Regions from separate parts of the Marinomonas sp. genome, predicted to be linked through region 1. Evidence: predicted binding sites of a transcription regulator. Region 1 holds the regulator's gene; each other region holds the start of a gene.
The links. Region 1 encodes sigma-54, which starts transcription at its own class of promoters, with help from an activator protein. Its sites were predicted from a motif close to TGGCACNNNNNTTGCTNT; they were not measured.

Region 1 (7,408 bases):
GCTTTTTCGCAACGATATTCGCTATCGTCTTAGCATCTAGTTTAGTGTGCTCTTCCATGGGAAAAGCAATATTCTCAGCAACAGACATATCGCTAAACAAAGCACCACTCTGAAAAAGCATGCCCATTTTCCTACGCACTTTATAAAGCTCAGAACGAGATAACGCGTGAACATTTTGCCCATCAACCAAAATAGTGCCCGAATCAGGAGCGAGTTGCGCAGCGATCAAACGCAGCAACGTTGTTTTACCAGTTCCACTTGGCCCCATTACTGCTGTTATTTTGCCTCGTGGAATAGTGAGAGAAACGTGCTCGTAAATTGCACGGTCTCCCCTAAAAAAACTAACATCTTGGACTGTTATATAAGCATCTACCACTGACACACCTTTTTAATCCCTATAGAATATCGACCGATACTACCATCGCCCCTAGATAAATAAAATCACAGAGCAGCCAAATCTACCTTGTTTATAAGATCAAGCCTTGAATTTCAACGTCAAACCTCATTAAATGGTAGCCCCTGTATCTATGAGTAATATCAATACCATGCTGTTGTTTTCCATCGCCCTGGTCGTAGGGCTTGTTTTACTGGTTATAAGCTCCGACAAATTTATCGAGCACGCCGCTCTTGTAGCAGAAAAACTAAACGTAAACCCAATGATAATAGGGATTACGCTAGTAGCCTTTGGCACATCGGCACCAGAAATGGTCGTTTCTGCAATCGCGGCTCTCGACAATGCGCCCGAAATTGCCGTTGGTAACGTTCTTGGCTCTAATATTGCCAATATCGCTCTTGTTTTTGGTATTACTCTTCTATTCTCCGCTATTCCAATTGCATCTGGACTCTCGACCAAAGAAGTTCCTCTTGTATTAGCCATCACTCTTCTAGCAGGCTTTTTACTAATTGATCAAACACTTAGTGTATGGGATGGAGTCATACTCGTCGCGGCTTTCATTGCTGTCCTGATCATACTATTAAAAGGCAGCAAGGATTTAGAAAGCGACTTAAAAGAAGGCCTTCCTGAAGACGATGGAACCTCTGCCAGTAAATCTTTCATCATTGCAATCATCGGACTTGCTGTATTAATAGGCAGTTCCAAACTTCTTGTGTGGGGTGCAATAGGCATTGCAACGGCACTGGGAGTCAGCGAACTAGTAATAGGCCTTACTATTGTCGCTGTCGGCACCAGCCTACCCGAACTAGCCGCTTCCGTAAGCAGCGTAAGAAAAGGCCATCACGACATCGCAATTGGCAATATTTTAGGATCAAACATCTTCAACTTGGCCACTGTATTGCCCTTACCAGCCCTTATTGCACCGGGATTAGTGGATGAAAGTGTTATAAATCGAGATTTCCCTTGGGTGCTAGGCTTAACGGCCGCACTTGCGCTTGCTATTTTCATCTTCAGAAAAACCAAAGGTAACAGCATACCTAGATGGGTAGGTATCCCTCTCATAGCGTCTTATGGTGTTTATTTGTTTATTATTAGTACAAATGGTTCAGTGTGATGTCTTTATTTGAAAAATTCACAAAACCAAAAAACCTAATAATTACTGGAGTAGCTTTAATATTAGCGGCCTCTCTAGGCTGGTATGGGGTAATGCCAAAACCAAACCTTGTTGAAACAGACTCATTAAGTAGCTCACCAGACTATTTCATCACCAAAGTGAAAGTAAAAGAATTCGACATAGATGGCACCCTTATAGAAACTTTAGATGCCGAAAAGACGCTACATTACATCACAAAATCGAGAACACTATTAGAAAAGCCCTACATTGAACGCCAATCTAAATCAGGACATTGGAGTGCAAAAGCAGATAAAGGGGTTATTGAAGACGGAAGTAATGATATTCTATTAACCGTAGACGCCGAGGCAACTAAAAGATACCTTCAATCAGAAGACATCAAGCTAAGCGCTGACAGCATTCATTATTTAGACAAAGACCAGTCATTAACCAGCTATGGGAATCCAATACTTGTCTCCTCTCAAGGAGAAACTTCCGCTGACAAAATTACAACCTTCATAAATTCAGAAGAAGTCGTGATGACAGGATCTGTACGAGGAAAATATGAAACAATTCATTAACTTCAGTGTATTGGTTACATCAGCTATGTTTGCTCATTATAGCTATGCACTCCCTGATGACATAAATAAGCCACTAGAAGTCCAAGCTGATGAAGCACAGTTCGATCAAAATTCTGGCGAGGCCATCTATAAAGGTAACGTCTTTGTTAAACAAGGATCCATTGAAATCCACGCCGAATATCTAAAAATATCGACTGATGCCAACACTCGAAAATTCAGCAGTTTAGAAGCAACAGGCACACCTGCAAAATTCAGTCAACAAATAGACTGGAGCGGCAACATTGTGATCAGTAAAGGAAACGAAATCCATTACTCAACAAGCGAATCGAAATTGGAAATTTTTGGCAAAGGCTTCTTAAGTCGAATGCAAAATTCCATCACTGCAGATTACATTCTATATATGATCCAAGATGGAACCTTCAGTGCAGAGAAAAAAGATTCAGGGCGGGTAACCATGACATTGCAACCGCAAGCACCAGAATCCAAACCAGCGCCTGAGGCCAAAAAATAAATGGCTATTTTAGAAGCAAAACACTTAGCAAAAAGCTATAAGAAACGCCAAGTCGTAAAAGATGTGTCTATTTCAGTTGAGTCTGGCCAGGCTGTTGGCTTATTAGGCCCAAATGGTGCAGGTAAAACCACTTGTTTTTATATGATAGTGGGAATGGTTGCGAACGATGCTGGCGGTATATTTATTGATGGGCAAGACATCACAAATGATGTCATGCATACCCGAGCCCAAAAAGGCATTGGCTACCTTCCACAAGAAGCCTCTATTTTTCGTAAAATGTCAGTTGAAGATAATATCTTAGCCATTTTAGAAACCCGAAAAAAACTAACAAAAGCAATGCAATTAGAAAGACTTGAAGAACTCTTAGAAGAATTTCATATCACCCATATTCGTACTAACCTTGGCATGGCGTTATCAGGCGGAGAAAGACGTAGAGTAGAAATCGCAAGAGCGGTTGCGATGAACCCTAAATTCATCCTACTTGATGAGCCCTTTGCCGGCGTAGATCCAATTTCGGTCGGAGACATAAAACACATTATTAAACACCTCCAAGAAAGTGGAATAGGTGTTCTAATTACCGATCACAATGTTAGAGAAACATTAGACATCTGTGATAAAGCTTACATTGTTGGCAATGGCTACATCATCGCATCTGGAGATGCAAATACAGTCATCAACAATGAACAAGTAAAAAAGGTCTATTTAGGCGACGACTTCCGCCTGTAACCCCTTATCATTGCAGTAGAAAGGGAGTAGTATGCATAACTCGTTCCAATTCATTCAAATAGAAGAAAGAGTTGCTCCATGAAGCAGTCTTTACAATTAAAGCTCGGCCAACAACTGACCATGACACCACAGCTGCAACAAGCCATTCGCTTGCTTCAGCTTTCTACGTTGGATTTAAAGCAAGAAATACATGAGTTCCTTGAATCTAATCCACTACTTGAGCTTGACGACGACGAACAAACACATAGTGACATCCCCGCTAGCATAGAATCAAAAAGTGCGACAGACACAAACATCGATAATAGCGAAGAAGCACGTGTAGAATCAGAGTGGACAGAAAGCATTCCTGAAGAGCTATCAATAGACAGTAACTGGGATGACACTTACCAAAGCTCAGCGGCCGCAGTTAGTGACCATAATAGTTATGAAGGTGATGGCGACTTTGAAAGCCGCAACGCACCGGCAGAAAGCATCCAAGATCACCTTATCTGGCAGCTAAACTTAACCCACATGTCGGATCGAGATATTGAAATCGCTTACGCTATCATTGAATGCGTTCAACCTGATGGCTACCTAAGCATTTCTCCCGATGACATTTGGGAATCCCTTGGCACTGAACTAGAAGATTTAGACATAGAAGAAGTCATCGCTGTGCAACACAGATTGCAACACTTTGATCCTGTTGGCGTATGCTCAATTGATCTACGCGACTGCCTTCTTGTGCAACTAGAAGCATTCCAGAGCCACCCGCTATACAAGAGCACCTACAATCTCATTGATCATTATCTGCCTCTATTAGGCAATCGAGACTTTACTCAGTTAAGCCGTAAAACAAAATTAAAGGACGAAGCATTAAAAGAAGTCGTCAATTTGATTCAACAGCTCAATCCACGCCCAGGCTCAGTAATTGATGCCGACGATACAGATTACGTTATTCCTGATGTCACCGTGAAAAAGCGTCATGATGTATGGCAAGTTGAATTAAACAATGACGCTTTACCGCCCATTAAAATAAATGAAACCTACTCTGCAATGGCGAGCACCGCGGCAACAGCCGAAGACGCAACTTACATAAAGACCTCTCTCCAAGAAGCTAAATGGTTTATGAAGAGCTTGCAAAGCCGCAACGAAACGCTATTGAAAGTCGCTAGCTGCATTGTAAGTCGACAAATCGATTTCTTCGAACTAGGTGAAGAAGCTATGAAACCCATGGTTCTTCACGATGTTGCCGAAGAAGTCGGCATGCATGAATCAACCATTTCTAGGGTAACAACACAGAAATACATGCACACACCAAAAGGTATTTTTGAGCTGAAATATTTTTTCTCAAGCCATGTAAATACTGCCTCTGGTGGAGAATGTTCTTCTACAGCAATACGAGCTATGATTAAAAAGCTTGTATCTGATGAGCCAGCAAAAAAACCGTTAAGTGATAACAAACTAGCTGCTATTTTAGCAGACCAAGGCATACAGGTTGCTCGACGTACTGTAGCCAAATATCGAGAGGCGATGAACATCCCTCCTTCCAATGAACGAAAACGACTGATCTAACGGAAAACATTTTATCATGTCATTGAAATCATTATTAAAAGCGGAACTCGTTCTCGCAAAACAAGATATCGTCAGTAAAAAACGTGTGCTCGAAAGCATTGCCGAAGTCGCGTCCAACCGACTTCATTGTGACAACGAAGCGGTATATGACGCATTACTCGGTAGAGAGAAGCTAGGCAGTACAGGCATAGGCAATGGCATCGCCATACCACATTGTCGCCTAGAATCCGCAAATCATACCGCTATTGTTATTATGTCACTACAACACCCTATTGGTTTCGATTCTATCGATAAAAGAGCAGTCGACTTAATATTTGCATTAATTGTTCCGCCTCACGAGTGCGACCAACACCTTGCGACACTAGCTCAAATAGCAGAACTAGCTCAATCCCCCGAATCATTGGATAAATTGCGCGCTGCACAAACGAATGAAGAATTATTCAATATATTTGACTCACTAATATAGGAAAAAAGCATGCAGGAAGAGTCCATCACAATCATAAATAAACTTGGCTTGCATGCTCGCGCTGCAGGCAAACTAGTTGAAACCACCTCTCGCTTCTCTTGCGATATTACCATTGAAAAAGATGGGCGTAATGTTGACGGAAAAAGCATTATGGCCATGATGATGCTTGCAGCAGGAAAAGGCACAGAAATTCGCGTTAAAACCAATGGTGAAGACGAGAGCGATGCGATTAAGGCGGTTATAGAATTAATCAATAACCGTTTTGGTGAAGACGAGTAAGGGCCTTATGTCAGAGCAAAACACCCTTAATCATCTACAAACGGTCACCGAATCGCTCGAATCTGGTACCACAATGCAAATCCGTTATCTACTTAACGGCGCTTTGCCTGCTCAAGATGTTGCTCGACTATTAGAATCGTCCCCTCCCAAAGAACGTAAACTTCTTTGGGAATTAATTGAAGCCAAAAATGAAGGTGAAGTACTTCAATACCTAAGCGAAGATATTGGCGTACAATTCATGAAAAACATGGATACAGAGCGACTTATCGCCGTATCCGAACATTTTGAAAGCGATGACCTTGCTGATTTACTTCAACACCTACCAGAAAAGATCGTAAAAGAAGTTCTTGCGTCAATGTCCACGCAAGATAGAGCAAGAGTTGAAGCACTACTAAGCTACTCGGAAGATTCTGCCGGCGGCTTGATGAACACGGACACCATCACCATACGTCCGAATATTACTATTGATCTGGTTTTTCGCTATTTACGCAGACACTCAACACTACCAGATATGACAGACAGCCTACTCGTTGTCAGCCGCTCAGATCGCCTTTTAGGCACACTGCCACTCACCAAATTACTAGTATCCGATATTAGCGCCACCGTACGCGATATTATGGAAACAGAATTCACTGTCATTGATGCAGACACTCCAGCTAACGAAGTAGCCCAACTTTTTGAAAAGATGGATTTGGTGTCTGCTCCTGTTATCGACAGCAAAACAAAAAAACTACTTGGCCGAATCACCATCGATGACGTTGTCGATGTTATCCGTGATGAAGCCGAACACTCCATGCTAAGCATGGCCGGCCTTGATGATGACGAAGATACCTTTTCACCCATCATGAAAACCACCAAACGACGCGCTGTGTGGCTTGGCATAAACCTAATAACGGCCTTTACCGCATCTTATGTCATAGGCTTATTCCAAGATACATTAGACCAAGTTGTCGCGTTAGCCATACTCATGCCAATCGTAGCAAGCATGGGTGGCATCGCTGGCTCACAAGTACTCACACTGGTCATTCGCGGTATTGCACTAAATCAAATAGGCTCGACAAATACTCGCTGGCTGCTAAACAGAGAACTCATTGTTGGGTTAATCAATGGCCTTCTTTGGGCAACCGTTATAGCCATCCTTACCGCACTTTGGTTTGACAACATCAAGATTGCCTATATCATTGCGGGCGCTATTATAATAAACCTGCTATTTGCAGCAGCCACTGGTACACTTCTGCCGATTTTACTGAAAAAAATTGGCATCGACCCTGCCCTAGCAGGCAGTGTAATTTTGACTACCGTGACTGATGTGGTTGGATTTCTATCCTTCCTAGGTCTCGCTACTATTTTTCTAATATAGGTTCCCATGACAGACTTTGATCAATTTGAAAACGACGACGAAATCCCTAAGAGCAAAACCCAGATCAAGCGTGAAATGGAAGCCCTGCAAGATCTTGGAAAAAAACTATTAGGCCTAAGCAAAAATCAGCTTAAAAAAGTGGAAATGTCTGACACACTACGCGAGGCATTCGTTGAAGCTGGCCGCATCAAACAACATGAAGCCATGAGAAGACACTTGCAATACATCGGCAAGGTGATGCGTACAGAGGACCATGAAGCTATAGCACATCGTGTTGCGCTTTTCGATTCAACCTCTGCCGCTTACAACAAGCTATTTCATCAGCTTGAAGTAAAACGCGACATGCTAATTGGTGAAAACAGCAAAGAAGTATTATCTGAATATATAGAGGAAAACCCTCAGGTTGAAGACATTCAGTTACTTAGACAG
Region 2 (7,408 bases), 200 kb from region 1:
CGATTATTGGAATACTAAAGAGCAATGCGACGTCTGCTAACGCTTCTCGACGACTTTTTGAAATACTGGCTGAGGTTGGATTTTGCATGGTTGGGTTGATGTACAGCGCGGCGACATCGTGGGTTTTGCAAGCGTCTTCGAAGGCATTCACCAATGGGCCGTCACTGTCTCTTTCCAGGGAAAATAGGGTTTTGCCAAGTTGAGCGGCAATGGTTTTAATGCCCGGATAAGTAAGGCTATCGACACAGATAATTTGCTGATTACTGCATAACTGAGTGACCAAAGCGACCAAGCCACTGTGGATGCCGGGGCAAGAAACCACTCTATCTAAGGTGGCATTCATCACGCGTCGTTTTATTAATCCTAAAAAGCATTGTTTGGTTTCTGGGCTACCGCCAAAATCTTGGTAGCGAATACTGCTTAATAAGTCTGCCGAGGCAATGCTACTTAACGCACCGTCTTTTAGCTCTTCTAATAGCGTTGGAATCGATGGTTCGATCACCAAATTCATGGTCATTTCATAGGGCGCTAGACTCGGTTTTACCGCGGGTACTTTGCCTTTAATAAAACTGCCCGCGCCTGTGGTGGTGTCGATGAGTCCACGCTTTTTCGCTTCGCTATAGGCACGAGAAGCGGTTGAGTAATTAATCCCTAAGGCTTCCGCAAGATCACGCATCGGCGGCAGCTTATCTTGCGGTTGCAGTTTCCCTGACTCGATGTTTTCGTTTATCAGTTCGGCAATACGTTTGTAGGCAGGATATTTGCCTTTGTTATCGAGTTCTTTTTTCCAAGTGGCCAGAAGTGATGTCGACATAGTTGGCTCTTTCAGTTAGATAAATTGATTGTATTTTATTATGCAATCAATTTTATAAATGTCGCAAGTAGTTACTACTTTCTTTGTTAAGACAAAATGCTTTCAAGCACAGTTTTGATCGAAGCCACAACTGTTTGAATGAGCGGACTTTGGTCGTCTTTTGCTCGCCAAGCCGCTTCAACGGGGTAACTTTCTAGCTCAAGAGGACATGGCAGAACTGTAAGATCGTCTAGTTGTGCTAGGGCGTTTGCAGCGTGGGCTGGAATAGTTGCGATACGATTTTCTTGTTGCAAAAAAAAGGGTAAAGCAGCGAAATGTGTGGTTGAAGCAATGATATGACGCTTCAAATGATTTCTTGCTAGGGCATTATCGACAATGCCTACATAACCCGCGGACGACACCAAAACATGATCAAAGCTAATGAATTCTTCTAAGGTCAGTAATGGAAGTTTTTGGGTGTAACGACGGTTAATAATGCAACTGTAATGGCTTTTTCCCAATAATTGGCGGCGAATAAAGCGGCTATTTCCTGTGCCAGAAGTGATGGCAACATCAATAACGTTGTCTTGTAATAAGTCCGGCACAATGACGCTATAGGCTTGGCGAAAAATAGGACGTAAATGCGGCGCATCTAAGGCTAATTTTTCAATCAATTTACCGGCTAGCGCAATTTCAAAATCATCGGATAAGCCGATTACTATGGTACGGTTTTGATAGTTGGTGGTGTTGTGATTAACCAATTGTAGGGTTTCACGAATTTTATCGAGAGCATCAAAAATCAGTGGTTTTAGCTGATGTGCTGTGGTCGTTGGAGCTAATCCCTTGCCTTCTCTTACAAACAAACGATCGTTATAAAGTGTTCTCAGTCGACGCAAAGAGGCACTCACCGTTGATTGAGTGAGGCCAAGAGTCTGCGCTGCCCGACTGGCGCTGCCTTCTATGTACAGGGCTTCAAATACTTTTAACAAATTCATGTCAGTCGATGAAATATTGATGTCATTCATAATGCTTAGTCATGGATTGGGATGTTGGAGTTTATCAAAAGACTTTACTCTGAATAGAGGTTTTGTGACCAATACTTTCATCAAGAAAACATCGTTAACGAGGTAGTATTTATGTCAGCGTTTATCGTCTGTGCATTACAAATTGGCTCTCATCCTGAGGGCAAAGCTCGCACTTTAGAGCATATCTTATCTTTTGAAGAGCAAATCATTGCCTCTCAATCCAAGCTGGTGGTGATGCCGGAAGCCTTGCTGGGTGGTTATCCTAAAGGAGAAACCTTTGGTACTTACCTAGGTTATCGAATCGATGAAGGCCGCGAGACATTTGCCGCTTATTTCGATAACGCTGTGACGGTCCCAGGTGAGGAAACCGATGCTTTGGCTGAGTTATCAGTAAGAACCAAAGCGGCGATTGTTATTGGTGTGATTGAACGCAGTGGTAGCACGCTCTACTGTACGTCTTTGTACTTTACCCCAGAGAATGGCCTTGAAGCGAAACATCGTAAACTCATGCCCACCGGAACGGAGCGTCTTATTTGGGGGCTGGGTGATGGTTCGACCTTACCTGTGGTAGAAAGCCAAGCAGGGCGATTGGGCGGCGCTATCTGTTGGGAAAACCATATGCCGTTATTACGTGCCGCCATGTATGCCAAAGGCGTGGATATTTGGTGTGCGCCAACGGTGGATGAGCGGGATATTTGGCAAAGCACCATGCGTCATATTGGTCACGAAGGCCGCTGCTTTGTGGTGAGCGCGTGTCAGATTCAGCCTTCGCCAGAAGTACTTGGTATTGATATTCCTCATTGGGATAATCAACGCCGTTTGATCCGTGGAGGCAGTATTATTGTCGATCCTATGGGCAATGTGCTTGCTGGACCATTGCAAGATAGAGAAGGTTTACTTAGCGCGTCGATTGATCTTGCGGATATTCCTAAAGCTCGTTATGACTTGGATGTATGTGGTCATTATTCGCGTCCAGACATTTTTGAACTTACGGTGGACGAGCGCCCAAAGTCCGGCGTTGTGTTTCAGAAATAGTCTAATCAACAATGTTCATTGAGAGGTGGGTTCTGTGAATCTGCCTTTTTTTCTTTTCAGGTCTTTCTAATTCTCCTTTCCAAGTCTTTATGACTTCTTTTAAAAGCCATCTTTTTTGCAAAGGCCTCTATAAGTGCCTCTACGAGTGCTTCGCTTTTTTATGAATTGATTGTTGTTTATGGCTTTTTTTTGCACTCAATTGGTGATTGTCTAAACATAATGAAACTTTATAGTGCGAAGAAGAAGTTAGGCTAGATCTTGGTTAAAACCTGTTTTATCTATTTTTTAAAAAATTTCTCGTGAATTTTTTCAATCATGTTTTGCTTTATCGCATATTGATTGCTTTTTTTCATACGATCATTGGCACTCCGGTTGCAATACTCAAGTTGAAATTGAACACATCGGTTTCTTACACAACAACTTGATCGGAGATAAAACATGCCAGAAGTAACACACACACTGAACAAAGATGGTGATTTCCTAGTTGATTACGAAGAAAAAGTCTTTGAAGACGTGAAAGCAGAAGCCGGAGAAAAAGCCTTAGTGACTTTTCACACGGTTGCCTTTGAAGGTTCCATTGGCTTTGTGAACATGCTGCAAGCCACTCGTCTTCTTCGTAAAGGCTACGAAACCAGTATTCTACTTTACGGCCCTGGGGTGAATTTGGGGGTACAACGTGGTTTTCCTACTTTGGGTGATGAAGCGTTCCCAGGCCACATGAACTTCAACAATCAGTTGAAAAAATTCATGGCAGAAGGCGGGAAAGTTTACGCGTGTCGTTTTGCCCTACAAGCGCTTTATGGCCACGGCGAACGTTCTTTGATCGAAGGAATCAGACCGATTAATCCATTGGATGTATTGGATCTTAAACTTCTACATCGTCGTGATAATGCGTTGATCATTGATACCTGGACAATGTAATAGGAGCCGCGGCGATGAGTGATTACCCAATCGTTCGCGCCGCGGCCGTCCAGATCTCTCCTGATTTGGAGAGTTTGGCCGGTACGCTGCGCGAAGTACTGAATATGATTGATGAAGCGGCTGAGAGCGGTGTAGAGCTCATCGTTTTTCCTGAAACCTTCATGCCTTATTACCCTTATTTTTCGTTTGTGCTGCCACCTGTTAGTCAAGGCCCTGAGCATCTTCGTTTGTACCAAGAAGCCGTTGTTGTGCCGAGTGCCACGACAGAAGCTATTGGTCACAAAGCCAAAGAGCGTCAAATGGTCGTCGTGGTCGGCGTGAATGAGCGCGATAACGGCAGCTTATACAACACCCAATTGGTGTTCGATAAAACCGGCGAGCTGATTCTGAAGCGTCGCAAAATCACACCGACTTATCATGAGCGCATGATTTGGGGGCAAGGTGATGCCTCGGGTCTAAAAGTGGTTGATTCTGCAGTAGGGTGAATTGGCGCGTTGGCGTGTTGGGAGCATTACAACCCATTGGCTCGTTATTCATTAATGGCGCAACACGAGCAAATTCATTGCGCGCAATTTCCTGGGTCGTTAGTGGGGCCGATCTTTGGCGAGCAAATGGACGTCACTATTCGTCATCATGCTTTAGAGTCGGGTTGTTTCGTGATTAATTCCACCGGCTGGCTCACCGAGGCTCAAATTCAAAGCATCACGCCCGATCCAGCCATGCAAAAAGCCCTAAGAAATGGCTGCAATACCGCGATCATTTCGCCAGAGGGCAAACACCTTGTTCCATCGATGACTGAAGGCGAAGGTTTTATCTACGCGGATTTGGATTTCCGTTTGATCGATAAGCGCAAACGCATGATGGATTCCGTTGGACATTACGCACGCCCTGAGCTTTTGAGCTTACAAATGAATGCTCAAGTATCCCAATACGTTGCAGGCTTACCCGAGTCTGAGCCAGACACTTTTCGTACCTCAGTGTTACCTGAATCATTCAATGGAGGAGAGTCACATGACGACACAACTCAAAATGAAAGCATCTCAATTCCTAACTGAGTTACAAACCAAAGGCTTGCGTCTGACCTCGTTGGATCAGGAGCACGTGAGTCGCCGTGGTGGCGCGGGTCCATCCGATCATCAAGCGATCACAGTGGATGGCACCACGTTAATGGTGCCGATTTATACCCAAACCGCATGGGCATCGCCGTTTACGCTTTCGAATGAAGAGATGTCAGATGAAGGTATTCATAATACAGACGATACGGCACAAAATAAGCCAGTCTCTCAATTGTTATCGAACAGTATTCCACTGGCGGATGTGACTTTTGCTAAAGACCCTGAATTTTACAAATTAACCACCGCAGATGGCATTCCCTATTCACACATCGCCACCTTGCACAGCACCGATGTGCTTGCTACCACGGTATTACAAACCTGTATTCGTTACGAAAGCCGTCGTAAAGCGTGTCAGTTTTGCTCCATCGGGCAATCGCTACGAGCAGGGCGCACCATTGCTCATAAAACACCGGAACAATTAGCGGAAGTGGCAAAAGCCGCGGTGGAATTGGATGGCATTAAGCACATTGTCATGACCACAGGCACGCCCGCTGGCGCGGATCGCGGGGCGAAAGTCATGTGCGAAAGCGCCAAGGGCATCAAAGCGGTGGTGGATGTGCCGATTCAAGGTCAATGTGAGCCACCAAAAGACCCGATTTGGTATCAACGCATGAAAGACGCGGGCATTGACTCGTTAGGCATGCATTTAGAAGTGATTACCCCTGAGCTACGCAACACTATTACACCGGGCAAATCGGAAGTGTCTTTGGATGAGTATTTTCAAGCCTTTGAAGACGCCGTAGCGGTGTTTGGGCGAGGCCAAGTGAGCACTTATATTCTGGCAGGCCTTGGTGACACAGAAGAAACCATTATCGACACCTGTCGCAAGCTGGTTGCCATGGGCGTTTATCCCTTCGTGGTGCCTTTTGTGCCGATTTCTGGTACCCCGTTAGAAGATCGTCCTGCGCCAACGGCGTCTTTTATGGAGGCGGTATTGCGTCCTTTGGCGCAAGAATTGGTGAATCTCCATATGACTTCCGACAAAGTGAAAGCTGGTTGCGCACGCTGTGGTGCTTGCTCGTCTCTGTCTCGATTTGAAAAGGAAGCTGCCGATGTCACTGTCTAAACAAGGTCGTGTATTTCAAGTGAAATGGGCGACGAATGCATGGGAAATTGAGCAAGCCAATCGCATTCGCCGTGAAGTGTTCTGCGAAGAGCAAGGCTTGTTCCAAGAACATGATAGAGACGACATTGATCTGATCGCGCAGCCATTAATTGTCACCACGTCCATCTTAGGGATGCCAGAAGAAGTGGTCGGCACAGTGCGAATTCACCAACCAGAACCCGGTTTATGGTGGGGCTCTCGTTTGGCGGTGAAAAAGACCTTTCGTCGCCAAGGCGTATTGGGCGCGAGTTTGATTCGCCTCGCCGTGTCCAGCGCCAATACCTTAGGTTGTCATACCTTTTTAGCCACGGTGCAAGAGCAGAACGAAGTGCTGTTTAAGCGGCTGCATTGGGCAACGACAGGGTATCAAGATATTCATGGCATGAAGCACGCCAAAATGCAGGCCGATCTTGAGCATTATCCACCATTGAGCCAGCCATCTTTAGGCTTTTGGGTTTCTGGTCGTCCGGTGAAAGACACAGAAATCAGCCCATATTTGTTGGGTTTGGAACCCAATCTGATCAAATCCGATTTCGCGCATGGTGTTGGGGAGGTGTCCTATGCTTCAACAACTCATTGAGACCGTTCGCCATTACCCCGGAGTGGCATCAAAAGTGGCGTTAGCGCCGGTTATATCTTCATTTGAAAAACGTAATCAGTCGGGTTTTTCAAATGGCGATGATACTGCGGTGCTGAAAAACGCCAACGGCTATGACTTGTTTGCGATAGAAGGTTTTCTGCCCGATTTTGTCGCACAGGATCCTTGGTTTGCAGGTTGGTGTGGCGTCATGGTCAACCTCAGTGATATTGCCGCCATGGGCGGTCGAGCAAAAGCCGTGGTAAATGCTTTGTGGAGTGCACAGGACGACGTCAGTGCGCAAATTTTTGCCGGTATGAAAGCGGCTTCTTCGACTTATGGCGTGCCTGTTGTCGGTGGTCATACCAGCCATAACAGCAAGACCACACAGTTAGCTGTTTCAATTTTGGGTCATGCCAATGAAGTGTTAACCAGTTTCGATGCCAATACTGGCGACGCCATTGTGGTTGCCATGGATCAGCGAGGCGCGTTTCGTCTGCCGTATCTTAATTGGAATGCCACGACGAACGCCCCCGCTGAACGGTTGCGAGGCGACCTAGAGTTGCTGCCGTTATTGGCTGAAAAAGGCTGGCTGACAGGCTGTAAAGACATCAGCCAAGCAGGGCTGTTGGGCACCTTAGCCATGTTTATGGATTGCTCGCAAAAAGGTGCGGATGTGTTTTTGCAGCAGATCCCAAAACCCGATCAAGTGAGTTGGTCAGATTGGCTGTGCGCTTTCCCAAGTTTTGGTTTTGTCATGACTTGTCCAGTCGACAAGGTGGATGATGTGGTGGCGCTTTTTCAAAGCCGAGACATTCATGCCGCCGCGATGGGACA
Region 3 (7,408 bases), 1.3 Mb from region 1:
AAAAAACTTAAAGCAGACTGACCCAGTCCACGCGGCTTATGTGAATTTCTATTTAGAAATGGGCGTACCGGAAGGTTTCTACTGGTTTTCCTTGGATGCTGCGCCAGCAGACAGAGTGTACTTTTTATCACCAGAAGAAGTGTACGATTTTCAGTTAGCGACAGAATAAAGCTGAATCACATTAACGTCTTAAGGGAGGCATTATGGAACAAATAGAACTGTTTGCCATAGAAAGCCCTTGCCGAGGCGTGTGTGAAAACAGCGCAAAGGGATTTTGTAAAGGTTGCTTGCGCAGTAGAGAAGAGCGCTTCCATTGGTTTTCTTTGTCCAATGAAGCGCGACATCATATATTGGATTTGTGCCAGCAACGTCGTATGCGCTTGTTAAAAGCTCGCCAAGAAAGATTGGCAGCAGATTCTACTAAAGCCTTGCCTTATGGTATGGAAGATGAGCTGATTACTGACTTGTTTGAATTAACAAATGATTAACGACCGATTGATGATCGCTAATCGAATCGATTAATTCTCGAAAATCGCGTCTAACGCTTCCGACAAACGTTCAACCCCAATCACTTTCATGCCTTCAATGGGCTTTTTCGGGCAGTTGGCTTTTGGTACCACCGCTCTGGTAAAGCCATGTTTCGCCGCTTCACTAATACGTTCTTGTCCTGATGGCACAGGACGAATTTCACCGGATAAACCGACTTCTCCCAGTACCACTAAATCATGCGGTAATACTCTATCGCGGAAGCTAGAAACCACCGCTGCGATAGCGGCGAGATCCGCGCTGGTTTCCAGTACTTTCACACCACCAACCACGTTTAGATACACATCTTGATCTGATGTCAGTAAACCGCCGTGTTTATGAAGAACCGCCAACAGCATGGCTAAACGGTTATGGTCAAAGCCCACCGTGACGCGTCTTGGGTTGCCTAAAGCAGAGTCATCCACCAGTGCTTGAAGCTCCACCAATAGCGGACGAGTTCCTTCCCAAACCACCATCACCAGGCTACCAGCCGCGGGGTGATTACTGCGATTTAAGAAGATAGAACTTGGGTTTTTGACTTCTTTTAAGCCATTTTCGAGCATAGCGAAAACGCCCAGCTCATTCACGGCGCCAAAGCGGTTTTTCATACCGCGAAGGGTACGAAAGCGTGAATCTTCAGAGCCTTCTAATAACACAGAACAATCCACCATGTGCTCAAGTACTTTTGGCCCAGCCAAAGAACCGTCTTTAGTGACATGACCGACGAGCAATACGGCGGTTTGGGTTTGTTTGGCGAAACGTGTCAAAACAGCGGCACTTTCTCGGACTTGCGACACGCTGCCGGGTGCAGACTCTACACCATCTAAATGCATGACTTGGATCGAGTCGATAACCATGACTTTGGGTTTGACTTGCTGAGCGATGGTTAAAATTGCTTCAACATTAGTTTCCGATAGCATTTTTAGATTTTGCGTTGGTAAACCAAGGCGTTGGGCTCGCATGGCGACCTGTTGAAGGGATTCTTCCCCCGTCACATATAAAGCCGTTTGTTGTTGCGCGAGCCAGCACATGGTTTGCAGTAATAAGGTACTTTTCCCCGCGCCTGGATGTCCACCAATCAGCACCACACCACCGGGAACCAATCCACCGCCTAATACTCGGTCGAATTCATTGGCACCGGAACTAAAGCGAGGTACATCGCCCAAATCCACATCGGATAAGTTTTGGATGCCAGTTACGGCGCCAGCGTAACCTTGATAACGTGGATCTTGGCTGGCGGAAACGCGAGCAGAGGTTTTACTAGAAGTAAGACGAATTTCGGATAGGGAATTCCAAGCGCCACAGGCTTGGCATTGTCCTTGCCATTTTGCGTAGTCGGCTCCGCATTCATTGCATACAAAGGCGGTTTTTGCTTTGGCCATGATAGGTCTCTTTAAAATGTCGCGATAACGTCCATGTTATCACAGGAAAAAGCGGCTTCGCTTATTTCGATTTTTTCCAATTTACTGAGTAAAGATCGGTACGACGGTCTTTTAGGTTGTTCACTGAACCTTCGCTGCGAGTCAATTTAAGCTTATCTAAATCCAGATCCGAGAACATGATCATTTCAGTATTTGGCGTGGTTTCTGCCATAACCGCATCATGTGGATAAGAGAAATCAGAAGGCGAAAATACAGAGCTTTGTGCATACTGAATGTCTAGGTTTTCTACCTGTGGAAGGTTGCCACAGCTACCACAAATAACCACATAACATTCGTTTTCAATGGCGCGTGCTTGAGCACAACGACGTACGCGCAGGTAACCGTTTTTGGTGTCTGTCCAGAATGGCACAAACAAAATATCCATATCTTGTTCCGCGAGTAGACGACCCAATTCAGGGAATTCCACATCGTAACAAATCAAGATGCCCACTCGGCCAGCATCGGTATTGAAAACACGTAATTCGTTACCACCTTCAATCACCCAATCGCGACGCTCATGAGGTGTGATGTGGATTTTCTTTTGCTCTTCCACTGTGCCATCACGACGACATAGGTAACTAACGTTATAAACAGTCTCGTCTTCGATTACTGGCATGGAGCCGGTGATGACGTTGATGTTATAGCTGACCGCAAACTGCGACATTTCATTGATAAAGCGTTCAGTGAAGCTGGCCAAGAAGCGGATAGCCTCGGTTTGGTTGCTTTGGTCAGGGCTTAGTCCGATCAATGGTGCATTGAAAAATTCAGGGAATAAAACAAAGTCACTTTTATAATCGGATACCGCATCGATAAAGTATTCGACTTGCTTTAGTAACTCGTCAACGCTTTCTACTTCACGCATTTGCCACTGAATCGCACCGATACGAACTTGGGTTTTACGTGAGCGAATCACGTTAGTATCGGGTTCGAAGAAGATATTTTTCCATTCCAACAAGGTTGCGTAGCCTTGAGATTTTTCATCTTCAGGCATGTAGCGTTTTAGCAAACGAGTCACTTGGAAATCGTTAGACAATTGGAAAGTCAGAATGGGGTCGTAAATTTTACGTTCACGTACCGCTTCTAAGTATTCCGCTGCATTCATTTCGTGAGCATGTTCGTGATAATTTGGAATGCGCCCACCAGCCAAAATGGCACGTAGATTATGTTGACGACACAGTTCTTTTCTTGCTTCGTATAAACGACGGCCAAGTCGGTAGCCGCGATATTCTGGCGAGATCAACACATCTAGGCCATACATAGCATCGCCACGAGCATCGTTTAAAATATTTTCTTTTTGATCAATAAGATCATCATAAGTATGTGGGTTACTAAAACGCTGATAGCTGACCTGAACAGACAAGGCTAAACCGACAATTTTGCCGTGATCTTCTAGGCAGATTTGTCCTTCAGGAAAATCTTTGATTAGCTTGTGAATGGTATGTTCCGGCCATGAGCCACCAATATCGTGATAGACCTTATCCATTAATACTTTTATTTCGTCGTAGTCGTCGTTGGTAAGGTTACGAATGGTTAAATGTAAATCGTCGTGCTGCATGCTGGCCTCTATAAATCGGTCTTATGTATTGCTCATGATAACGCGTATCGGTGTGAGTAAGTAAGCTATGAATATGTTATTAGGGCGTATAACGCGGACTCAATAAGGGATATAAAAAGAAACCCCCGCCGAAGCGAGGGTTTTGATATTAAAACGTCTAGGTTTTATGAAGTGCTATTAATTCTTGCTGAACTCTGGGTACGCTTCCATACCACATTCAGAAAGATCGACACCTTCGCATTCTTCTTCTTCGCTTACTCGAACACCCATGATGGCTTTGATGATTAACCAAACCACTAGGCTAGAAACGAATACCCAAACGAAGATAGTAAGAGCACCTGCGATTTGTCCGCCGAACGTCGTGCCATCGTTAGTTAGTGGCACCGCTAGCAAGCCCCAAAGACCCACAACACCGTGAACAGAGATCGCGCCCACTGGATCATCGATTTTAAGCTTGTCTAGAGTCAGGATAGACACAACAACAATCAAACCACCAACAAGACCGATAAGCGTTGCACCCAGAGCCGACGGTGTATCAGGGCCAGCTGTGATGGCAACCAAACCAGCCAATGCGCCGTTTAGAAGCATGGTTAGATCGGCTTTACCGAATAAGATTCTAGCAAGGATAAGAGCGCCGATTGCGCCACCAGCCGCTGCTGCATTGGTGTTCAAGAACACCATGGCAACAGAGTTAGCATTTGCGATATCGCCAAGTTTTAGTACAGAACCACCATTGAAACCGAACCAACCCATCCAAAGGATGAATGTACCTAGCGTCGCTAGTGGAAGGTTAGCACCAGGAATGGCACGAACTTCTCCGTTAGGACCGTATTTTCCTTTACGAGCGCCAAGTACCAAGACACCCGCTAGTGCTGCAGAAGCACCTGCCATGTGAACGATACCGGAACCTGCGAAGTCAGTGAAACCTAGGTCGCCAAGGCTAAACATACCGAATACAGAACCGCCGCCCCAAGTCCAGTTACCTTCCATTGGATAGATGAAACCTGTCATCACAACCGCAAAAATAAGGAAAGACCAAAGCTTCATTCGTTCAGCAACCGCACCAGATACGATAGACATTGCTGTTGCAACGAACACAACTTGGAAGAAGAAATCAGAAGCACCAGAGTAGATTGCGCCGCCTTCGAATCCACCTTCACGGCCAGCAAAGTCCGTTAGAGTAGAAGCAACATCTACGTCTTGAATACCTGTAAGGAACCACTCGCCACCATACATGATGGCGTAACCGCAAACTAGGTACATGATGCAAGAAATGGCAAACAAAGCCACGTTCTTGGTAAGAATTTCAGTGGTGTTTTTAGCGCGTACTAAACCCGCTTCCAACATGGCAAATCCAGCTGCCATCCACATAACCAGTGCGCCACACACCAAGAAATAAAAGGTGTCCATCGCATATTGTAAGTGAAAAATTTGATCTTGCATGTTTCGCCCCCCTAAAGGCTTGTATAATTCGAGCAGTGGTTAAACTGCTTCTACACCAGTCTCGCCGGTACGAATACGAACCGCTTGTTCAAGGTTAACGATAAAGATCTTACCGTCGCCGATTTTGCCAGTGTTTGCCGCGCCAGTAATGGCTTCAACCACTTGGTCGGTCATTTCGTCTGCAATGGCAAGTTCGATTTTTACCTTAGGTAAAAAATCCACTACATATTCAGCGCCGCGGTATAGTTCTGTGTGGCCTTTTTGACGTCCGAAACCTTTCACTTCTGTTACGGTGATACCTTGAACGCCGATTTCAGAAAGTGCTTCTCGAACATCATCGAGTTTAAATGGCTTGATGATGGCAGTTATAAGCTTCATACCCACTGTCTCCTTTAAAAGTCAGTTTTATTGTCGTATCGCAGGTACTTAAACTTTATTCAATATGCGTGCCATATATGGGCGCGCCCTTGTAACAAAGGCTTTGTAAGGATTTTGTCGACTTTTCGAAATTAAAAAGAGCATCAGATGGCTTTATTTAGTGCGGCATATTGGGGTGTCTTAGTTGATTGTTGCGTTAACTTGGTGCAAATGAGTAGTTAAAAGTCGGTGTATTGGTAGATGAGGTCTCTATCTTATTGCTTCTGCTTAGAAAACAGACCTTTAGCTTTAATGGTTGTGCGTGCCTTATTTAGAGGATTTGCTTTGCTAAAAACCAGCGAAGTTTTATTTTATGCACAAAAAAGAGGCGATTTAATGGGGCTGAGTGTTTATAAAAGGGCATTGATATAAAGATGTGCAATCGAGAACTTGTTTGCACCTTACTTAGGCTTCTATACTATTAAGTATTGTAAATGCAAAAAAAGAGAATGACATGATTGATCAATTTATAAAGCAGCTTGGAACCGGATTAGGACAAGCAGCAGAAACATTGGGTAAGTTGCCAAAAGAAGAGATTCAGGCACAACTTCACGAAGTGGCTCGTAATACATTAAACAAAATGGACTTGGTCACCCGTGAAGAGTTTGAAGTGCAAGCTGCAATGTTAGCCAAGTACCGTGAAAAATTGGCTGTATTGGAAGCGCGCTTAAATGAGCTAGAAAAGAACGACTAGTTTTTTAAGGTCGCACTGATTATTTCCAGCCTTGAAGCCAGTCTTCAGAAGAGGTCAGTGATTGCCAAGCTAATTGATATTGGTTTTTATTGATAACGGCTTCAAGAATACATTCGGTAACGATGTTCTCTTCATCCCGAATCAATTTTGTGACAATGAAATGCTTCTCTTTTTGTTGCGGTGATGTAGATGTCCATTTTGACAGCAGAAGTTTGTTGGGGTTTATTTGGTGCATTGGGATTTTGTAACCTTATAAACTGAATGAAATACAGATACGAAAAAAGTGACAAGCTGGATTGCTTCTCATGTAATAAAGTACCAGACAAATAATTTGATCAAGGAGTGATCATGAGTTTAGCCACTATTTATAGTCGTGCCCGTGTGGGCGTGTCCTCCCCGCTAGTAACAGTCGAGACTCATATATCAAACGGACTGCCTTCTCTAAATATTGTGGGGCTTCCTGAAGCGGCCGTTCGAGAAGCAAAAGATCGTGTGCGTAGCGCGATAATCAACAGCCATTTTGAATTTCCCACCCGACGTGTCACCATTAACCTAGCACCAGCAGATTTACCCAAAGAGGGCGGCCGATATGATTTGGCCATTGCTATCAGCGTATTAGTTGCGTCTGGGCAACTCGGAGATTTGAATCTTCGAGACACAGAGTTTATCGGTGAGTTGGCTCTGTCGGGTGATATTCGTGGCGTGCCCGGTTTATTGCCATCGGCCATTGCTTGTCATCAGGCGAATCGTCAACTGATTTTACCGGAAGATAATCAGCAAGAAGCCGCATCGGTGGAAGGCAATGCTGTTTTTGCCAAACACTTAACACAAGTCACTGCGCATCTTTTGAAACAAACCGCTTTATCTGCTTGTGTTTCAAAACCCACCGAGCCTTTACCTTTGGATCATAAAGACATGCGCGATGTAAAAGGCCAATATCAAGCTCGAAGAGCCTTAGAAGTCGCCGCAGCGGGTGGGCATAATCTATTATTTATTGGTCCAGCAGGAACAGGCAAAACCATGTTGGCGTCACGCTTACCAAGCATAATGCCTGCTATGACTGAAGCCGAAGCACTGGCTGTGGCGTCTGTTCAATCGGTAGCAGGGCGAAAAATGGGACTTGATTGGCATTGGTCCGAACGTCCGTTTCGGTCACCGCATCACTCTTGTTCTGCTGCGGCGTTGGTGGGAGGTGGTTCAATCCCTAAGCCAGGTGAAGCCTCGTTGGCACATTGTGGTGTACTCTTCCTTGATGAACTTCCAGAATTTGATCGCAAAGTATTAGAAGTACTGCGTGAGCCTTTAGAAAACGGTGAAGTGCATATTTCCCGTGCGCGTGGGCAGATGTCTTTT
Region 4 (7,408 bases), 1.0 Mb from region 1:
CCTTCGGCATAGGGTTTGGTCACACGTGGATCTTCATGGATACGAGTAACAATGTTGCTGTAGCTAAACTCACACTCACATTCGTCAACAAAGCCTGTAATCGGTGCAGCTGAAGCTGGTTCTGGTGTACAAGCCAGAGGAATATGACCTTCGCCAGCGAATAGGCCTGAAGTAGGATCTAAGCCAACCCAGCCTGCACCCGGTAAAAACACTTCACACCATGCGTGTAAGTCAGTGAAATCTTCTTCTGGGCCAGATGGGCCGTCGAGTGCTTTCACGTCAGACGTTAACTGAACCAGATAACCAGACGCGAAGCGTGCCGCTAAACCAAGGCTACGAAGGATCTGCACCAATAACCAAGAGGTGTCTCGGCAAGAGCCTTTTTTAAGGGTTAAGGTTTCTTCGCAGGTTTGAACGCCGGGCTCTAAACGAATGCCGTAACCAATGTCAGCTGCTAAGCGGCTATTAATCGCAACGAGAAAATCATTGATTGGCGTATTTTTACGATCAACTGTTGATAGCCATTTATCCAATAACGGGCAAGACTCGGTGACTTGTAAGTAAGGATCTAGCTCTTTTTTAAGGGCTTTGTCGTAGGCAAATGGATATTCTTCCGCGTAGCTTTCCACGAAGAAATCGAATGGGTTGATGACCGTCATATCGGCGATCACTTCCACGTAAAACTCTAGCTTATTGGTTTTTTCAGGAAACACTAAGCGAGTTTGGAAGTTGCCAAACGGGTCTTGTTGTACATTGATAAAATGTGTTTCAGGCAAGACTTTGAGGGAATATGCATGAATTTTTGTACGTGAGTGCGCCGCCGGTTGCAGTCTTAAAACATGGGGAGCCACGTTGATAAAACGATCAAACTCGTAGGTAGTCTTGTGCTGTATTGCGACTCTAATGGTCATGCAGCGTCTCCTTGCCGAAAATGAAACCAGTTTTCGGTGATCTGGTGATTTATTTCGATAATGGCAATCTGTATATCGTTGAGATGATTATGGAAGTCTTTATCCAAATCTTCTGAACTATTGATTGGGTAATCAAATTCTAAAAGCTTATCTACCTGAGCGGTAATCAAACCAGCACGTGGTAATTTTGTTGCCGCTTCACCTATTTGACCTAAGCAATAAGCTAGAGATCGTGGGAAACAAGGATCATTCATCAAGAATGTCGTGGCTTTTGCTCCGTTTATAGAGGTTCTTACGGTGCGGCGATAATCCAAATACGCACTTTGGGACTTTAATACTTTTGACCACGTCACTTGGCCAAGTTGAATTCGTGCTTCTGGTTCGGACTGCAGCATTAAAGACACCGCCGCATCAAGAATACGAGTTCCCATGTCGGCACGTTCTAAATAGCGGCCCATAATGAGAAAGTGCCAGCCAGAATCACGCCTCATGGCGCCAGCAAAGAGGCCGATGATTTTTTGACAGCCTTCAATAATGGTATTCAAGAAAAGATGTCGTTCTGAACGGTTAATCCCTTGCTTTATATTCTGTTGTGCGTATAGATCCAGTTCGTTTATTAGTTCCCATGTTTCTTTAGGAACCGCATCACGAGTGGTACGGATATTTTCTCGGACCATTTTTAATGATGACAACATGGAGCTTGAGTTTGTGTCATCGGCCAAAAGAAATTTCACTACGTTGCGTTCGTCTTTGACTTTATAGCGTTGTTCGAAGATTTCTTCGCCACTGAGTATCTCGATTAAGTTATACCAAGATACTTCGATGTTTTTTGGAAGGTCGAATAATAGGTCGTCATAAACACTGACCAAGCGGGCTGTGTTTTCAACGCGTTCCAAATACCGTGCGCTCCAATATAAGCGTTCTGCGACTCTAGATAACATGATTAGTGCCCCTTTGTTTCTACAATCCAAGTGTCTTTACTACCACCACCTTGTGACGAATTAACGACCAAGGAACCTTTTTTCATGGCAACACGGGTAAGCCCGCCTGTAGTGACGTAGGTTTCCTTCGCTTGCAAGATGAATGGACGAAGGTCTAGGTGACGAGGCTCTAAGATCCCTTTGGATATAAGCGTTGGTGCGGTGGATAATTTCAACGTTGGTTGAGCAATGTAATTACGCGGGTTTTTAGTGATTAACTCGGCAAACAGTGCTTGTTCTTTTTTGGTTGAATGAGGACCGACTAACATGCCGTAACCGCCAGATTCGTTGGCTGGTTTAATCACCAATTTATCTAGGTTGGCAAGAACGTAGGCGCGCTGTTCTGGATCGTCACATAAGAAGGTTTCGACGTTGTTAAGAATCGGCTCTTCGTTCAAGTAATAACGAATAATGTCTGGCACATAAGCGTAAACCACTTTGTCATCGGCAACCCCCGCCCCTGGCGCGTTTGCCAGTGCAACATTACCTGCTCGCCATGCGCGCATTAGACCTGCAACGCCTAGGACAGATTCTGGATCAAAGGCTTCTGGATCGATGAATAAATCGTCAATACGACGATAAATAACATCCACACGCTCTGGCCCATCGATGGTTTTCATGTAGACGCAGTCGTCATTGTCGACAAATAAATCGCTGCCTTCTACTAGTTCAGCGCCCATTTGTTGCGCCAAGAAAGCGTGTTCAAAATAGGCAGAGTTATAAATGCCAGGTGTTAATACTACGATTTCTGGGTTTTCTATGTCTCTTGGCGATAAAGACGCCAAGGTGTCAAACAATTGCGAGGTATAAGAATCGACTGGCAAGATGGATTCGTTTTCAAATAATTCAGGTAGAACTCGCTTTGTTATGGCTCGGTTTTCCAACATGTAAGATACGCCAGAAGGTACGCGTAGGTTATCTTCTAAAACAAAGAAGTCGCCATTTTCATCTCGCACTAAATCGGTACCACAAATATGCGCCCAGACGCCGTAGGCTGGTGAAACGCCAACGCATTCAGGTCTAAAGTTTTTGGAATCTTTGATGATGTGTTCTGGGATGATGCCGTCTTTGATGACGTTTTGGTCGTGGTAGAGGTCGTTGATGAAAAGGTTAAGAGCGGTGAGTCGTTGTTTTAATCCTGCTTCAGCTATTTTCCAATCTGAGGCTTCTATGGTTCTGGGGACAATATCGAAGGGCCATGCTCTGTCTATATTGCCTTCTTCTGTGTAGACCGTGAAGCTGATGCCCATCTCTTGTATCGTTGCTTCTGCGGTGAGGCGTCTTTTTTCTAGCTCGTCTTCTGAAAGACTGTCTAAATACCCCAAGAGTTGTTTTGCTGGAGATCTTGGGGCGCCTTTGTCATCTATTAACTCGTCAAAAAAATCAGATGACTGATAATGGCTGGTTAGTTTTTCCATGTATACCTCGTTCTCTTTATCAAGCCGGAGGTGGGTGCCTTAAACTTGCACACATTTTGTGGGCTTTTTTGTGCATCCGCCCCACATTGGGGAGACTTCTTTAGTTTGTAAGCTTGAACCTAGCCATATCATTACCTTGATTTACTAGGTTGCTCATAATGTTTTCGCACTACTGAGAGAATAAAGCAAGGATCGAGCCATAGTATTTGAAAAGTATTTTCACATTTTTTGTTCCATTCTAAGTGATATAGATCGGTTTTATTTGGACAGGAATTCGCTACTATGACGCTTTAATTCTTGCAAAAGCATCATCAACAAAGAGGAAAGGTGAGTGGGACAGGTTAATCGTGTTGTGATTGCTGGAGCAGGTATTGGTGGCTTGTGTGCTGCGTTGGCTTTGGCTAAGCAAGGTGTTCAAGTTGTGGTGTGTGAACAAGCCACGAGTCTTGGTGAGGTTGGCGCCGGTCTGCAAATTAGTCCTAATGCTTTAAAAGTATTGCGCCAACTGGGTTTGGAGTATGAGTTAAGTCAGTTCGCTTTTGTTCCTCAGCATGCCGCCATTCGAGATTATAAAACGGGTGAATACTACCTAAAATCCTCTTTGGGCAAGCAAGCTGAGGCTCGTTATGGTGCACCTTACTGGCATTTGCATCGTGCTGATTTACACCAGGTTTTAGCTGAAGCGTGTGCACAAGCAGGCGTTGAATTGGTATTGAATGCTGTAGTAACCGGTTATCGTGAAAATACTGAGCTCAAGCAAGTTTATTTATTGCTCGATGATGGTCGTGAAGTTGGTGCCGATCTGCTGATCGGGGCGGACGGTATTCGTTCAAAAGTGCGTGAGCAAATGCTAGGACAAGAACGCCCAATTTTTATGGGACAAGTGGCATGGCGTGGCGTTATTCCTGTGAGTGATCTGACGGTGGATGTTAAACCTGATGCCTGTATTTGGGCTGGACCGGGCCGACATTTTGTTAGCTATTATTTGCGTGGTGGCGATTATGTAAACTTCGTTGCCGTGGAAGAACGCAGCGATTGGCAATCGGAGTCATGGCGTGAAGAAGGCGATGTTGGCGAGTTAAAACGTGCTTTTGCTGATTGGCACCCTGAAGTGAGTGAATTAATAAAGTCCGCGAGCAGTACGTTTTTGTGGGCATTAAACGGTCGTGATGAGCTTCCAATGTGGCACAAAAGTCGAGTGGTTTTGTTGGGCGATGCTTGTCATCCCATGTTGCCTTTCATGGCGCAAGGCGCTGCGATGGCGATTGAAGACGCATATGTTTTAGCTAAGTGTTTGTCCCGCTTTGAGCTTAGTGATGCCTTGTTTAAATACGAGCAAATTCGTAAACCCCGCGCGACTAAGGTTCAGCAAATGTCCAAAGCTAATGCTGGCTTATATCACATACATGGTGGCGCTCTAGGTAAGATGAAGTTAAAAGTGCTGCAAGCCGCTGGCCGCTTTGTTCCTAATGTTATCCAGTCTAAGTTAGATGCTGTGTATGGTTATGATGTGACTAAGGATTGAGTGCTATGAGCGGGAGGCTATTAGTGAGGTTATATAAGGGCGCTTTATAAATATGTAAGAAAAGAGTCTATTTTGTTGTTTTATGCTCTACACTTTTCCTTTGAGTTGTAATCATCTATGGTGAATAGGTTGCTTGACGGCTGTTTAGCGGTCGTTTTGCTTCTTATTTCCTGAATTAAACAAACGAATTAAATGAACGAATTTAAACTCGAAGGGATTGTGTCATATGATTGTTCTCTCGGTACTGTTCTTAGTCATTGGTTTGGCTTTGCTATTAGGTGGTGGCTGGCTCCTATCTCTTGATGGCAGCCTTTATTATGTTGTTGCAGGCGTTGCTTTTATCGCCGTTGCTTTGTTGTTAAGAAAGCGTAATAAAATCGCCAATCTTATTTATGCTCTATTGTTGGTTGGCACCTTAATCTGGTCAATTATGGAATCAGGCTTAAGTTGGTGGCCTCTAGCAACACGAATGGGGCTTTTCTTAGTACTCGCTATTCCTCTTCTCTTGTTGGCTTTCTTTAAACGTAAAAGTGGCGGACGTTTGTTGTTTCCAGTTTGGTTAGCGACGGCTTTGGTCACCATCTCACCTCTATTTATGATGTCGCCTACAACTGTTGAAGGCACAATAACGCGTTCAGTGAGCATGCCTGATGCCGATACTGGTGATGTTACTCAGGGTGAGTGGAACGCTTACGGACGTAGTAATTTAGGTCAGCGATTCTCGCCATTGGCTCAAATTACACCGGATAATGCAGATCAGCTTCAAGTCGCTTGGCAATATCAAACTGGCGATAAAAAAGGCCCGAAAGATGTGGGAGAAACAACTTACGAAGCAACGCCATTGAAGCTCGGTAATGCTCTTTATGTCTGTACTCCACACAACTGGATTGTGGCATTAGATGCGGATACAGGTGAAGAACAATGGGTTTACGATGCGAAAGTGCCGGCAGAAAGTCAGCGTCAACATCAGACCTGTCGGGGTGTGTCTTATTTACCTCCTTCCAATGGAGCACAGCTTCCACCTATTCAAAAAGAGTCGGCTCCGACGGAAAGCTTAACCAGCATGCAGTGTGATGCTCAATTGTTTTTACCAACGTCTGATGCGCGTTTAGTAGCCATAGATCCAACAACGGGCGCACGTTGTGCTAACTTTGCCGATAATGGTGAATTGGACTTAATGCACAACATGCCGTTTAAACAGTCTGGTTATTACTATTCTACATCGCCGCCATTAGTGGCTGGTGGAGTAGTCATTGTCGCGGGCTCCGTGAATGATAACTATGATGTGAATTCACCATCTGGCGTGATTCGTGCTTACGATGTGAAAACGGGTGAGTTGAAATGGAACTGGGATTCTGGTCATCCAGAAGATACAACACCGATAGGTCCAGACGAAACTTACGCGACAAGCTCACCAAATAGTTGGTCGGTTGCCAGTGCGGATGAAAAGCTTGGTTTGGCGTATTTCCCCATGGGGAACCGTACACCGGATCAGCTCGGTATGTATCGTACTCCGGCGGAAGAAAAATACGCGACTTCAGTGGTGGCATTGAGTCTGAAAACCGGTCAGGTTGCTTGGGTTCAGCAGTTTGTTCATCATGATCTATGGGATATGGACACGCCAGCTCAACCCGCGTTGTTGGATTTAGACACGCCAACGGGTAAGCAGCCAGCCTTGGTGGTACCGACCAAACAGGGTGATGTTTACGTGTTGAATCGTAAAACAGGTGAACCTATTTTTCCTATCACTGAGGAGCCAGCGCCACAGGGGACGATTCCTGGTGATTACGCTGCGAAAACTCAACCAACTTCTGCGTTCTCTTTTAAGCCAGCTAAGTTAACGGAAGCGGATATGTGGGGCGCGACACCTCTGGATCAATTAATGTGTCGGATTCAATTTAAGCAGTTGCGTTATGAAGGTCGATACACGCCACCATCTGAGCAGGGAACCATTGTTTACCCTGGTAATTTTGGGGTGTTTAACTGGGGCAGTATCGCTGTTGATCCTAAGCGCCAGCAAATGTTTGGTATGCCGCTTTATTTAGCTTTCACTTCCACTCTGCAACCAAGAGAAGGGGCTGACTTAAGTGTAGCCAATAAAGGGGAGCAGGGGATTAATTCTAATGAAGGGGCTGAGTTTGCCGTTGAATTAAAACCTTTCTTATCGCCTCTGGGGATTCCTTGTCAGCAACCGCCTTGGGGTTATGTAGCGGGTGCAGATCTTAAAACAGGTAAGACTGTTTGGAAACATAAGAACGGCACTATTGAAGATATGACGCCATTTAAATTACCAATCAAAATGGGCGTGCCCGGTATTGGTGGTCCTGTGATTACGGATGGCGGTGTGGTTTTCATGGCGGCATCTGTTGATGATTATTTACGAGCTTATGATTTGTCTACTGGTGAAGAATTATGGAAAAGCCGATTGCCAGCAGGTGGTCAAGCGACACCAATGACTTACTTAAACAGCAAAGGTGAGCAAATGGTCGTTCAGGTAGCTGGTGGACATGGTTCCATTGGCACAACTATTGGCGATTATGTGGTTGCTTATAAACTGAAAAAGTAACTTTTGGC

Region 2: a site for sigma-54 is predicted at 3,215-3,232, ahead of ACO05V_RS15825 (MSMEG_0572/Sll0783 family nitrogen starvation response protein). Genes of this name have one in related genera too.
Region 3: a site for sigma-54 is predicted at 5,379-5,396, ahead of glnK (P-II family nitrogen regulator). Genes of this name have one in related genera too.
Region 4: a site for sigma-54 is predicted at 3,492-3,509, ahead of ACO05V_RS19935 (circularly permuted type 2 ATP-grasp protein). Genes of this name have one in related genera too.

What each region holds. Positions count from the first base shown of each region.
Region 1 covers NZ_OZ245329.1:3,116,274-3,123,681, forward strand. The annotation lists gene ACO05V_RS14820 (ABC transporter ATP-binding protein) at 1-382, opposite strand, end outside; gene ACO05V_RS14825 (calcium/sodium antiporter) at 528-1,508, shown strand; gene lptC (LPS export ABC transporter periplasmic protein LptC) at 1,508-2,086, shown strand; gene lptA (lipopolysaccharide transport periplasmic protein LptA) at 2,070-2,597, shown strand; gene lptB (LPS export ABC transporter ATP-binding protein) at 2,598-3,323, shown strand; gene ACO05V_RS14845 (RNA polymerase factor sigma-54) at 3,402-4,874, shown strand; gene ptsN (PTS IIA-like nitrogen regulatory protein PtsN) at 4,891-5,340, shown strand; gene ACO05V_RS14855 (HPr family phosphocarrier protein) at 5,350-5,619, shown strand; gene mgtE (magnesium transporter) at 5,627-6,979, shown strand; gene yjgA (ribosome biogenesis factor YjgA) at 6,986-7,408, shown strand, end outside.
Region 2 covers NZ_OZ245329.1:3,318,787-3,326,194, reverse strand. The annotation lists gene ACO05V_RS15840 (PLP-dependent aminotransferase family protein) at 1-814, opposite strand, end outside; gene ACO05V_RS15835 (LysR substrate-binding domain-containing protein) at 901-1,818, opposite strand; gene ACO05V_RS15830 (carbon-nitrogen hydrolase family protein) at 1,930-2,853, shown strand; gene ACO05V_RS15825 (MSMEG_0572/Sll0783 family nitrogen starvation response protein) at 3,292-3,774, shown strand; partial or broken gene ACO05V_RS15820 (Nit6803 family nitrilase) at 3,789-4,829, shown strand; gene ACO05V_RS15815 (MSMEG_0568 family radical SAM protein) at 4,786-5,955, shown strand; gene ACO05V_RS15810 (MSMEG_0567/Sll0786 family nitrogen starvation N-acetyltransferase) at 5,942-6,574, shown strand; gene ACO05V_RS15805 (sll0787 family AIR synthase-like protein) at 6,555-7,408, shown strand, end outside.
Region 3 covers NZ_OZ245329.1:4,385,409-4,392,816, reverse strand. The annotation lists gene ACO05V_RS21010 (alpha/beta hydrolase) at 1-169, shown strand, start outside; gene ACO05V_RS21005 (DUF1289 domain-containing protein) at 204-488, shown strand; gene radA (DNA repair protein RadA) at 519-1,907, opposite strand; gene ACO05V_RS20995 (GNAT family N-acetyltransferase) at 1,969-3,501, opposite strand; gene ACO05V_RS20990 (ammonium transporter) at 3,679-4,944, opposite strand; gene glnK (P-II family nitrogen regulator) at 4,984-5,322, opposite strand; gene ACO05V_RS20980 (accessory factor UbiK family protein) at 5,816-6,055, shown strand; gene ACO05V_RS20975 (TIGR02450 family Trp-rich protein) at 6,075-6,290, opposite strand; gene ACO05V_RS20970 (YifB family Mg chelatase-like AAA ATPase) at 6,404-7,408, shown strand, end outside.
Region 4 covers NZ_OZ245329.1:4,159,715-4,167,122, reverse strand. The annotation lists gene ACO05V_RS19945 (DUF2126 domain-containing protein) at 1-911, opposite strand, end outside; gene ACO05V_RS19940 (alpha-E domain-containing protein) at 908-1,852, opposite strand; gene ACO05V_RS19935 (circularly permuted type 2 ATP-grasp protein) at 1,855-3,309, opposite strand; gene ACO05V_RS19930 (FAD-dependent monooxygenase) at 3,641-4,834, shown strand; gene ACO05V_RS19925 (glucose/quinate/shikimate family membrane-bound PQQ-dependent dehydrogenase) at 5,061-7,400, shown strand.